Regions from separate parts of the Chryseobacterium nakagawai genome, predicted to be linked through region 1. Evidence: riboswitches for the same ligand, from Rfam matches in the RefSeq annotation. Region 1 holds a riboswitch; each other region holds the start of a gene.
The links. A riboswitch is a leader RNA that binds a small molecule or an ion and turns the genes downstream of it on or off. The one in region 1 is predicted to bind cobalamin.
Positions count from the first base shown of each region.

Region 2: another riboswitch for cobalamin. It lies ahead of EL260_RS19915 (TonB-dependent receptor plug domain-containing protein); the one in region 1 lies ahead of prpB (methylisocitrate lyase).
Region 3: another riboswitch for cobalamin. It lies ahead of EL260_RS02870 (TonB-dependent receptor plug domain-containing protein); the one in region 1 lies ahead of prpB (methylisocitrate lyase).
Region 4: another riboswitch for cobalamin. It lies ahead of EL260_RS19210 (acyl-CoA thioesterase); the one in region 1 lies ahead of prpB (methylisocitrate lyase).

Region 1 is NZ_LR134386.1:3,961,210-3,964,423, reverse strand. Features, by position in the region: gene prpC (bifunctional 2-methylcitrate synthase/citrate synthase) at 12-1,166, opposite strand; gene prpB (methylisocitrate lyase) at 1,153-2,064, opposite strand; cobalamin riboswitch at 2,506-2,699, opposite strand; gene EL260_RS17880 (helix-turn-helix transcriptional regulator) at 3,043-3,214, opposite strand, start outside.
Region 2 is NZ_LR134386.1:4,438,647-4,441,860, forward strand. Features, by position in the region: gene EL260_RS19915 (TonB-dependent receptor plug domain-containing protein) at 1-1,263, opposite strand, end outside; cobalamin riboswitch at 1,297-1,474, opposite strand; gene pafA (alkaline phosphatase PafA) at 1,631-3,214, opposite strand, start outside.
Region 3 is NZ_LR134386.1:635,570-638,783, reverse strand. Features, by position in the region: gene EL260_RS02870 (TonB-dependent receptor plug domain-containing protein) at 1-1,953, opposite strand, end outside; cobalamin riboswitch at 2,067-2,253, opposite strand; gene EL260_RS02865 (cytochrome-c peroxidase) at 2,384-3,214, opposite strand, start outside.
Region 4 is NZ_LR134386.1:4,268,503-4,271,716, reverse strand. Features, by position in the region: gene EL260_RS19220 (XAC2610-related protein) at 1-447, shown strand, start outside; gene EL260_RS19215 (HD domain-containing protein) at 449-1,039, shown strand; gene EL260_RS19210 (acyl-CoA thioesterase) at 1,087-1,470, opposite strand; cobalamin riboswitch at 1,587-1,767, opposite strand; gene EL260_RS19205 (hypothetical protein) at 1,802-2,599, opposite strand; gene EL260_RS19200 (hypothetical protein) at 2,677-3,214, opposite strand, start outside.

The DNA.
Region 1 (3,214 bases):
AGGTAATTTGTTTATTTTCTGTCTTGTAGAGAAACGTATTCTTTATTTTCCGGGCCTGTATAATTGGCACTTGGACGAATGATTTTTCCATCCTGTCTCTGTTCAATAATGTGAGCGCTCCATCCTGTCACTCTGGAAATAACGAACAGTGGAGTAAACATAAGGGTTGGTACTCCCATTAAATGGTAAGATACCGCAGAGAACCAATCCAGGTTCGGGAACATTTTCTTTTCTTCCCACATCACGGTTTCTAACCTTTCAGCGATATTATACAACAGCATATCTCCAGCCTCTTCTGAAAGTTCTTTGGCTACTTTTTTAATGACTACGTTTCTAGGGTCTGAAATTGTATAAACAGGGTGTCCAAATCCGATAATTACCTCTTTGTTAGCAATACGCTGGCGAATATCAGCTTCAGCTTCGTCCGGTGAGTTGTAACGGCTTTGGATTTCGAAGGCCACTTCATTGGCTCCTCCATGTTTTGGTCCTCTTAAAGCACCGATAGCTCCTGTGATACATGAATAAAAATCTGATGCCGTTCCGGCAATAACACGAGCGGTGAATGTAGAAGCATTAAATTCATGTTCCGCATAAAGGTTAAGCGATATTTCCATGGCTTTTACCCAGGAATCAGGAGCTTTTTTACCATGTAAAAGGTGAAGGAAATGCCCGCCAATCGTATCATCATCTGTTTCTACATTGATTTCCTTACCATTGTGGGTGTAGTGATACCAGTACAAAAGTCCGGAACTGAATGAAGCTAATAATTTATCAGCAATATCTCTTGCTCCTGCCACATTGTGATCATCTTTTTCAGGCTGAATACTTCCAATAGCGGATACCATAGAACGCATGACATCCATGGGATGAGCCGCTGCAGGAATACTCTTTAAAATATTTCTTACAGAATGCGGAAGCCCTCGAAGGGATTTTAATTTGGCTTTATAATTTTTCAACTGAGCTCCTGTAGGCAGCTGACCATAGATCAAAAGATAAGCTACTTCTTCAAATTCTGCTTTCTCTGCCAGATCCAGAATATCATATCCTCTGTAATGAAGATCATTTCCACTTTTTCCTACGCTGCAAAGCGCGGTGTTACCTGCTGCTACTCCTGAAAGGGCTACGCTTTTCTTAGGCTTGAATGTTGGTTCGCTATTCGTTGACATTACTAATATTTTGTTTAAAAAGGTTATCTAATTTTTGTTCATAGTCATGGTATCCAATGCTTTGGTAGAGTTCTTCTCTGGTTTGCATTGTGTCTAATACATGGGCCTGAGTTCCATCTTTACGAATGTGCTCATATACATTCAACGCGGCTTTATTGGCAGCACGGAAGGCTGAAAGAGGGTAGAGGATCAATCCTACTCCTGCGTTTTTCAATTCATCAACCGTGTATAGATTGATCATTCCAAATTCGGTTATATTAGCCAATACAGGGATTCCTGTAGCATCTACAAATTTTTGATAGAAGCTTAAATCGGGAACGGCTTCTGCGAAAATGAAATCAGCCCCGGCTTCTTTATAAGCCGCTGCTCTTTCTAAGGTTTTTTCCAATCCTTCATTGGCAAAGGCATCTGTTCTGGCTCCGATTACGAAGTTTTCGTCGGTACGCGCGTCAGCAGCAGCCTTCAATCGGTCTACCATTTCTTCTTGGCTTACAATTTCTTTTCCTGGACGATGACCACAACGTTTTGCTCCTACCTGATCTTCAATATGCAGAGCAGCAGCTCCTGCTTTGATTAATGACTTTACCGTTCTGGCGACATTAAACGCTGATGGGCCAAAACCTGTATCTACATCTACCAATAAAGGCAAATCACAAACATTGGTAATACGCTGAATGTCTATTAATACATCTTCCAGCGTGGTAATTCCAAGATCCGGAACTCCTAAAGATCCGGCAGCAACACCGCCTCCCGAAAGATAAATGGCATTAAAGCCTGCTTGTTGAGCCAATAATGCATGATTGGCATTGATGGCTCCTACAATCTGAAGAGGACTTTCTTTGTGCATGGCCTCCCGGAACTGAGCACCGGGGGACTTCCAGTTTTCATTTTTAGTCATTTTAATATGTATTGTTTAGTTGAAATTTGTGCGATAAGAAAGAAGAGTTGCTATGCTGCTGCTGTGCGGTAAAAAGAAAATGATCTGAAGAAATCAGATGCGTTGTTGATGAGCATGAAGCTTGAGGTTGTTGTGAAACTCTGCAGCATGAGAACTTTGTGATAGATCTCTTGCCCATGGATGCATAATCGTGATTGGCTTGGTACATTTTTAACTTTTTACATAGATTAAACCCAATAAAAAGTTCTTGATAAACTTCACGATGTTTTGTGAGAAAGAAAAATTATGGAAAGGGGACACGGATGAGTTATAGACCTACAGAATAAGCACACGCTATTCTGCCAGTATCTACCTCAAAAATGAGATCAGTAGATAAACAATATTATCACACAATTATCCATACCGTATCATACCTGACTATAAGCTTCAGATCGCGAAAGCATCGTCACTACGAAATAGGCAGGTCTCCTGACTTGTAACAGTTTTTATCATCCTTCCCATATACCGGAGTATACAGTGGATATTGATTTGATAAAAACCTTTAGTTGTTACTTACAGTTGCGCGACAGTTCGTGATTTACACACGATTCCCTTTTAATACACCGCTAAGTGTAACCAATTTCGGTTGATAAAGAAGGTGTTAAGAACTCCTTGGTGGTAAATATAGCCATTTTATGAGAACGACAAAATATTTTATGTAAACAATAATTAATTTTGGATAATTAATTGATAATGTTTGTTTTGTGAATCTTTGTTTTTTGGTGATATGATAAAAATCAGTCTTTTTGTAGTGTTTTCTTATTACCAAATCATTAACAAATAAGGCTGAATGTTACATGAAATAAAATAAAAGATGTGTTTTTATGGCTACTTTTTATATTTGAAAATAGTGGAGTTAAGTCTTATAGCGAAGGGTGAGCACTAAGGGATGATTTTATGAATTTTAACGGGTGAATTAAGTTGAGATTATTGATGAATTTAGTGAGTTATACCATTGGCGTTCCTAAGTTTACTAGGAATTAAATTATACTTTCTCTTAAATGCTGCTGAAAAATGTCTCGGATTTTTGTACCCGATAATTTCAGAAATTTCATTAATATTCAAATCTCCTTCAAGAAGCATTTTTTTTGCCTGTTCCATCTTTGTATCA
Region 2 (3,214 bases), 480 kb from region 1:
ATTTTCATTTCCACCCGGTCTCCAATACAAATCATTGAAAGAAGGAGCTCTGAAATTCCTTGAAACACTTAATCCCAGATTATACCAATCTAAAGCATTCCATTTTCCTGAAAAAGAAAATAAAAGAGGCGACTTAGTCACTCCAACGAAATCCTGTCTTATTCCTGCTTCAAAACGTAAATCAGTGGTAGGAAAATATCTTATCAATCCAGCAATGGACCCCATATTTCTACTGATATGGTCTATTCCTGAACCATAACCTTCACCTTTATTAAGTTGGTATTCTCCAATGATATTGAAGTTCCACTTTGAGGTAAGAAAATAATTGAAATCATTCTTCAGAATATAATTCCTTCCAATTCCACTACTGAATTTAGGTCTGTCTATATCATTAAAATACTGGAAATTTTCTTCCGTATAAGCTGCTTTAAAAGAGTTATTAAAGCGGGTCTTATTCCAGTCCCAGGAAATTAGGCTTCTTACATTTTGAGTCTGATATTTTGTTTCCGTTTCTCTGTCAAATAAGATTGGAAAATGCTGTTGACCATTAAACCATTCAGAAATCCATGAAATCTGATGATGTGGAGCTAATTTATAAGCAGCTGAAATATTAAAATTTGTGTTGTAATATTCTCCGTTAAGGTTTATATAATTCCGGGGTTCTTTATTCACCTCATAAGCATTCTCACTGATAGAATAATTTCCTGAAGCCTTAAAACTGAATTTATCATTGCTGTATGAGCCTTTAACAAAATTATTAAAGGTATTAAAAGACCCAGCTTCAGAAAATAGACTGCCGTGAAAACCTTGATTGAAATTAAGGCTGTTGTCCAGGTGAATACTCCCTCCAATAGCGCCGGAACCATAAGTCACACTTCCTCCCCCTGCTTTTATTCCGATCTGGTCATATCCGAATAGGGAAATATTGTTCACATCTCCTTGCCCTAGAAAATTGGAATTAACATTAATTCCATTCCAAACAAAAGAAGTCTGTTGAGCAGTAGTACCTCTAAATGATGGTGAGGCAGTTCCACCACGTCCGTTTTCTTTAATATAAATGGAAGACTGAAATCTTAATACTTCGGAAAGATTGCTGGAGTTTTTTTCAACATCTTCAGCATGCATTGTTTTCACAGGGTGAAATTGTTTCACCTTGTTCATCTGGCTGTCGAAAATATAAATAGTATCTACAGCTTTCTCCTGTCCGAAAAGAAAACAGCCATAAGATGACAAAAATAGTATTAGAGATCTTTTTATATCCATATCCTTCTACTTTTCCTCCGAAAGCAATATGTTTTTTTGATTAATTTTCTGGCAGGTCTCCTGACTTTCGCTTTCTGTGCCTTCCCGTTTTTATACAGTGGCTGTTTACAGAAACTTTTATTGCGATTTACAGTTGCGGGGACAGTTTGGGAGTTTCACCCAATTCCCTTTTCATTCCAATATACTGGAAACCAAAATTTTTGCAAAGATAGCTTTTTAAATGTATTAGGCAAAAAGTGAATTTTATGAAAGAAAGACGAAAGCAAAATCGATTGAATCCTGATCTAAAAAAGAATTAATAACCTTCCAGTGTATGTAAAATAAAAAAACATTCCGGAGTGGAATGTTTTTTAATATGTTATTAAGATTATTGACCTATAACTTCTGTAATTGGATTTCCAACATTTCCACTTGGGAACTGAATTTTCAGTAATGAAGAAACTGTAGGAGCAATATCCGTCATGTGATAAGCCTTATTGCTTTCACCTTGTTTCACTCCCCAACCCATAAAGATCAACGGAATGTGTGAATCATAAGAGTTCCATACACTATGAGTAGTTCCTGTTTTAGAATATGGCGGAAGCATAGAGTCGTGAGAGATCAATTGAATATCCCCACTTCTTTGTCTGTTGATTCCATTGATAATTCTTTGCTTGATTGGCTCAGGAATGCTTGATTCAGACACTCTGTCTACAGAAACTGCATATAAAACAGTAGGATCTTTTTCCAGTTCTTTAACAGCGAAGTTTCTTACATCATCCAATTCAAGTTTGCTGTCTGCCAATACTTTTCTATCGAAATAAATCTGATAGTTATCAATAGCGTTAATCAATTTATCAGCTCCGAATTTATCTTTCAGCTTTTGGTTGAGGTTCTTTTCAGCACCTTCTCCAAAGAATCCCGTAGGAATTTTATGTTCTTTTAAAAAACCTACAGAGTGTGCTCCACCATGGTCAGCAGAAAGGAACACTGTGTACTGTCCTTTTCCAACCTTTGAATCCAAATAATTGAAGAATTGTGCTAAATCCTGATCTAATCTGATATAAACATCTTCCACTTCAATTGAGTTCGGTCCAAATTTATGCCCGGCATAATCCGTAGAAGCCAAATTGATGGCTAAAAAGTCTGTAATATTATCACCTCCCAATTTTTCTCCCTCTACAGAAGCTTCTGCTAACTTCAATGTCAACGTATTTCCGAAAGGAGTATAACGAATATTATCTTTTTTGGTTTGATAATCTTTTGCAAGATCATTGTAAGGGAATGTAGGTGTTTTTGCACTACCTAATAATCCTTCCCAAGGAGAATTGTCTGGTGCACTTTCTGTATATTGATTGATCGGGAGCAAAGTATTCCACCCATTAGCTACCAATTTCTCCGGTAAATTCTGAGAATTGAATGATTTTACCCACTGAGGAAGATCATTCATATACCATGTGCTGGTAATAAAGTTTCCTGTACTGTCATCAAACCAGAAAGCTCCGTTTGGTGTATGACCTGCAGGAAGAATAGAAGCTCTGTCTTTTAAAGAAACTCCGACTACTTTCCCTTGGAAATTTGTTGCCAGCCTCAGCTCATCCGTTACTGTAGTTGACCAAAGATTTTTAGGTGAGTGGCTTCCTGTTTTGGTATTGGTTGTCCCCACTGGCTGAACGCTGTCATCGGCAGTACAATATACACCTTTACCTGTTTCTTTATCTGTCCAGTCATTTCCGGCAATTCCGTGAATCGCAGGTACAGATCCTGTATAAATACAAGTATGTCCTAAAGCGGTAATGGTAGGTACATAAGGAATGTGTACGTTATTTAAAGAATAACCGGTATTCAAAAGTCTTTTGAAACCGTCATTTCCATATTTGTTGTAAAAACGGTATAAATAATCCCAACGCATCTGGTCTACTACAAGACCTACTACTAATTTGGGTCTTTCCAATTGAGAATTTTTGTTCTT
Region 3 (3,214 bases), 2.3 Mb from region 1:
CATTTCAAGGTTGATTTTAAAAGGATGCCCTGCCAGTCTCAATTTTCTCTGAACAGAAAGATCGTGGGTATACCAGGGCTGAATAAAATTGTACTGAATATTATCCAGCTGCCCATCATATCTTTCTCCTACATAAATTGTACTGTAGTTGAAGCTCCAGTCTTTATAGTCGGCCATTAAGGTAAAAGATCCACTATGCCTGGGTGTATAAGGGATTTGTTGTCCATAATAGGTTTCTGTCTTCCCTTCACTAATCGTTTTATCTTTCGCTCTCTGGTAGGTATATGCTAATAATGGTTTAACTTTTACATCTCCAAACATTAATTCGGTCTGAATGTTCACGTCTGTTCCGATGATTTCGACCTTTCCAAGGTTCAGCATCATCCATCTAAACATATTGGTAGTAGGGACAGCAACAATTTTATCTGTTACCTTGTTATAATATCCATCTACTTTTATATAAAGTCCTTTAAATAAAGAATGATCGTATTTTTTCTGATACGTAAACCCTACATCATACTGATGGGTAAACTCGGGTTGCAGATAAGTATTTCCTACGCTGGTATAATACAGATCATTAAAAGTTGGTAATCTGAAGATATTTTTATAGAATGCCCTAAGCGTAAGTTCCGGTATTGAAGTCGGCTGGTAGCTCATAAAGAAGGCTGGTGTAAATTCTCTTCTGTCATCAGGTCGCTTGTTCATTCTTACCTCCTCAAAGGTAAATGTCCCTAAAAGGCTTCCTAAGAATTTAAATCTGTTCCACTGATAGGTTGTAGCCAATGCAACAAGAGTTGTATAACGCGTAGGATAAGAAAATTCACGTAAATCAGCATCAAGATTATTATACTGAAAGTCCCCACTTAAACTCACATCCCAATTTGAATTGATTGTATAAATATTGGAAGATGAAAGATAAACCTCCCGTTGGATATAGGTATTTTTTGCGGGATAAACTGCCTGAGATAATACTGTATCATTAAAATAAGTATAATCATAAGCAAACTTCGCCTTCAGCTGAGTTTCAAGCTTAGGAAACAGCTTTTTTCTGAAATTGGCCTGTACAAAATAGTTTTCATCAAGCATTCTTGCACCTCTTGCTTTAAAACGCTTCTTTACAATAGGTGCCGGAATACCACGGTTTGAAATATAACCGTATCCACGGATATTCCAGCTTCCGTTATTTAAAGTTCCATTAATAGCGGTTTCAAAACGCTTTGCCTTAATATCGGAATCATATCTTTTGGAAATGGTATCAGCTGCTGTAGTACCGTTTGGGAATTTCCTACCATAGTAAAATTTGTAAAGGCCATCACTTTGGAGAAATTCTGCACTGGCGCTTGCTGAAATTCTTTTTGAAATTTTTTGTTCTAAACGGAAGGAAGGATTAAATAAATCAATAGAAGCACTTTTTGCTCTGATCAGAAGATTGGTTTTCTTACCGCCGGTGAATGTTGGTGTTTTGGGTTGTAAATAAATGGATCCCGATGACCCGAAATCTTTGGCAGGCTGGAAAATTTCACTTTTCTGACCGTTGTACAATGAGATTTCTTCAAGATCATCCAAAGAATACCTTCCTAAGTCTACCAATCCGTTCTGAGCATTCCCTAATTGGATTCCATCATAGAAAACACCTACATGCTGACTTCCCATACTTCGGATATTGACCGTCTTCAAACCACCCATTCCGCCATAATCTTTAATCTGAACTCCGGCAAAATATCTCAGTGCATCAGCAACAGAATGACTGTTGAGCCGTTCAAGCTCTTCGCCTTGTAAGACCTGAGCAGGAAGGATTTCTTTAAAATTCTTTTTGTAAATATTGACAGTCTTTATAGCTTCTCCTTTAATACTGTCTTTTTTATGAGTCTGAGAAAACAGGAATTGTGAGGTAAACACGAATGCCGTGAAAACAATTTTATGGAATTGAAATGTAGTTAGTTTTGCTATCATTAGCTCATTCATGGATCATGATGACGCTAATGGATATAAGAAAAGCAACGACAAAGCACAGCTGTCACTGCACAAAATCATTGTTGTCCTAAGCTTTATTCCACGAAAGCGTCAAACGTTTATTATTTCTGGCAGGTCTTCTGACTTACTCCGTTTTTGAAATCCTTCCCATTCCTAAAAACAGTGGATCTATTTTTCAAAAACTTTGGTGTGGAGCTTACAGCAGCGGGTCTGTTCCGGATTTTCACCGGATTCCCTTTTAAGAGCTTATTATGGCTCACCAAATTCCGGCAAAGATATAAAATTCCCACCAGATACGATGGTATGCAGAACAAAATGATTATCAATCAATAAACATGAAAAATCCCGCTACATTGTAACGGGATTTAAACAATCAATTTTTACTGAGTTTTTCTGTTTTTAGCAATGATTATTTTTTCACAAATTCACGATCGCTCAGTGTTTTCAGAAACAGGATAAGATTGGTCTTTTCCTGCTCTGAGAGAGGAATTCTGTTTCCATTATTTTTAAAAACAGGATCAAGATTATCTGCAGATAGAACCCCTTTATCAAAATAATCAAGGACTGCCCTTAATGTTGGGAACTGGCCATAGCTTCCATAAGGAGCCGTATATTCTACATTTCTTAAAGAAGGAACTCTGAAGCTCATATAATCTGCTGGAATACCGGTAACTCTTCCCCGTCCCGCCTCATTGGTATCCGGATTTACAGGAAACCCGATATTTCTGAAACTCTGATCGGTAAATAATTCTGTATTATGACAACTCACACATTTCTGTTGAAAAGTCTGATATCCCAAGGCTTCATTTTCTGTGAAAGTTTCTCCTCCTTTTCTTTTTACCTTATCATATTTGCTATTAGCAGAAATCAGGGTGTACTCATACTGTGCAATACTTTTATAAATTCTTTCAGCAGTAATGGTTTCGTCTCCAAAGGCTTTTCGGAACAGATCTTTATACATCATATCATCTCTTATTTTGCCTATCACCTCCAGAATAGAAGAACCCATTTCTTCATGAGTGATAATAGGAACTAAGGGTTGATTCTCCAATTGAAGGATATTGCCATCCCAATTATAAAACTTCATAAAGAGCATGTTCTGAATAGCAGGAACATTTCGCAATCCTACTCTATTCTGAATTCCTATTCCCTGTGCATTATGATCTGCAAAGGCATTTCCTTGTATATGACAACTGGAGCAGGAAATACTATTATCTGCACTCAGCCTTTTCTCATTAAA
Region 4 (3,214 bases), 310 kb from region 1:
CGTGGAAAAGTAATAGCCCTAACAAATGAACAAAGCCCTGTAATTTTTGGTGACTTTAATTTTGACGGAACCGAAGATCTTGCCATAAGAAATGGGAATATGGGAAACTACAGTTCGGCATCTTATGATGTGTATGTATTCAACAGCACCAGAATGTCTTTTGTAAAAAGTGCAGAACTTACAGATTTAGGGTCAAACTCTTTTGATTTTTTCGAAACAGATCCGGTACGTAAACGTCTTATTGCCTATGGAAGATCAGGATGCTGCAATTTCTTTACTACAGAATATGAAGTCATTCCAAATAAAGGACTCGATAAAGTGCTTGAAAAAGAAGAAGACGAAAGCGAAGATGGCTATGTGAAAGTTATCATCAAAGAAAAAAAGAATAATAAGTGGACTACCAGAACCAAGGTATATCCATCAGATCAATATAATAGAGGAAAGTAAAATGAAAATCCAGAAAGAAATCGATTTTATCCTGGCTGTAGATGCCTTAAAAAATGTACAGAGAAGAAATTATAATGCAGATGATTCCAGAAGAGAGAATACAGCCGAACACTCCTGGCAGATCATTATTCTGGCCCAAATCCTTTATCCCTATGCTAAAAACCGTATGGATATTGATTTGTTGAGAGTGATAAGAATGCTTTCCATTCATGACCTTGTCGAAATTGAAGCGGGTGATACTTTTCTTTTCGACGAAGCTGCTATGGTAGGAAAGTTTGAAAGAGAAAAGATGTCCGCACAGAAAATTTTCGGAATTCTGGATGAGCCTTTACGTTCGGAATTCTTCAATCTATGGCTTGAGTTTGAGGAAGAGGTAACTCCGGATGCCATTTTTGCCTGTTCTATTGACAGGATTATGCCTTTTATTCTGAACTCCTATACTTCAGGAAAAAGCTGGACAGAGGCTGGGGTTACCGAAAAACAGATCAGAAATATGCTTGAAAATGCCATTACCAGAGCTTCGGATGAAATGGGAGAGGCCTTTGAACTGCTACTGAAGAAAGGTTTGGAAACGGAAAAAGTTTTAAGATAAATTGTATGAAAAGTTTCGGGCGGCCAAAGGCCGCCCGAAACTTTTATTTATAGGATCTGAATTGGTTTCTTGAATTCATCAATTGCTACAAAGGTAAAGTCTCCCACAATTGCTTTTTCTCTTTCGTAAGAATACATTTGTTCTGTGTAGATCTCAACACTTACTTTCATACTGGTTTTTCCAACGTATGAAACTTTTCCGATCAGTTCTACAATTGTTCCGGCAGGAATTGGTTTTTTAAAATCGATCTTGTCACTGCTTACTGTTACCACTCTTTTTCTTGCGAAACGGGTGGCAGCAATAAAGGCTACTTCATCCATAAGCTGCATGGCTGTACCTCCGAAAAGAGTATCGTAATGATTGGTTGTGTTAGGGAAAACCGCTTTGAAGATTCTGGTTTCTGCAGCTTCAATTCTTTCTTCTGTAGTCATATTTCATTATTAATTAAGGCGAAATGAAATAGTATCAAAACAACAGAATAATGACAGGAACGTTGGAAGCCCCTGAAACAATCCATCAGATCAATAAAACTTCAAATCGCGAAAGTTTCTTGTTTAAGAAATCGGCAGGTCTCCTGACTTGTAACATCTTTTACCTCCTTCCCATGCCTCGCACAGTGGATCTTTTGATAAAGATTTTAGTTACTTACAGTTGCGCGACAGTCCGTGATTTTCACACGGTTCCCTTTTAATCTGCGGTTATGCAGAACCAGTTTCTATGATGAATAAGTGTAAAACTTTTTCGGCTGCAAAATTAATGAATTTATTCCGGATTATGATAAATAATCTGGCTGATTACTCTTCCCTTCTTGATCGTCCATAGAGTAGTGTATCTGTACTCTCCGGAACCATTGATCATATAAAGGAAAATGTTGTCATTGTCCAGAGAAGTTACGCCTATATTGTTGAAATCCATGGTAGGCTGGAACATATTTTTGATGGCTTCTCTCACGAAAACAGAACCTCTTCCAGGTTGTTGAAGTCTGATTGATTTAATTTCCGTCATTCCTTCAGGAAGATCATTTCCAATTCCCCATGGCTTTACTTTATCAATGGTAAGAAGCTTTCCTTCGGTATCTTTTTCCTTTTTACGGTAACTGGCATTAGATGGATACACGTCAATCACCACTTTACTTCTTTGGGCAGTAGGAATTTTAGGGTCAGAATTATCTGTAAAGATCAGTGATTTTCCGTTTTTAGATTTAGAAGGTGTATAGGCGGGAAGCTGATCAACAAAAGCAATACGCTCTTTGTTTACCATTCCTTCTTTGTCAAGGGTTTCATAGCGTACAAAAGGTTTTTCCTCGTCCTGCTTTTCAGGGTATTTGATCCAGATCCATTCCGTTTCTCCGGGAGCAGGTTTTACATAAACAAAAACATCCCCTTTACGCATACGGATCTTATCTACAATTTTCCTGTAGTTATCCTTATGTACACGTACATTGGCGTAGCCTTCTTCAGCTTTTACAACACCAAAAGGAACTTTATTCTGACCTTTAACAAAGGCTAAAGAAAAAATACTGAAAGCAGACAGGTACAATGCTTTGTTTACTGAAATCATCTTAACAAATTTTAGATTCCCAAATATATAAATTAAATGTTTTTTGGATGGGTAAAATAAAAAGGTATTTATTGAAATTACCAATACCCTCTAAATAATTTATAAAATTCTTCATCAGGAATGTAGTACTTGTCATTTTCCAGTAGCCATTTCAGGGACTCTTTGCTAAGGTTTAGGCTGTCATAGGTTTTGGTTTTCAAATACTTTTTTTGTCCATCCACGATACTGTATATTATTTGCCCTGTTTTATCATCTATCAATAGGGTTCTCTCTTTTGTCGTTCTATCTTCTGGATGTGGAAAAAGTAAAATATACCAATAGGAATGGATGTCATTAAAAGCTCTATTAATACCTATATAGGGAGAGCCAAATGAATCCGCTATAGCCAAAAGATCATAAAAATTCATTCTGAAATGAGAGTCATGGTCTATTTTCTGTTGTAATGTACCATCTTCAGAATAGGCATACCATATCCCTGCCGGATAGCCGGAAGCTTTTATTCCATATCCAAAATGTCTTATGGTATGAATGAAGCCATTTTTATAGAAATCAATTTGGGTCTGAATTGCGTTAGAGAATTGCTGGGTATAACCTGAATTTTCAGTTGTTCTTGTA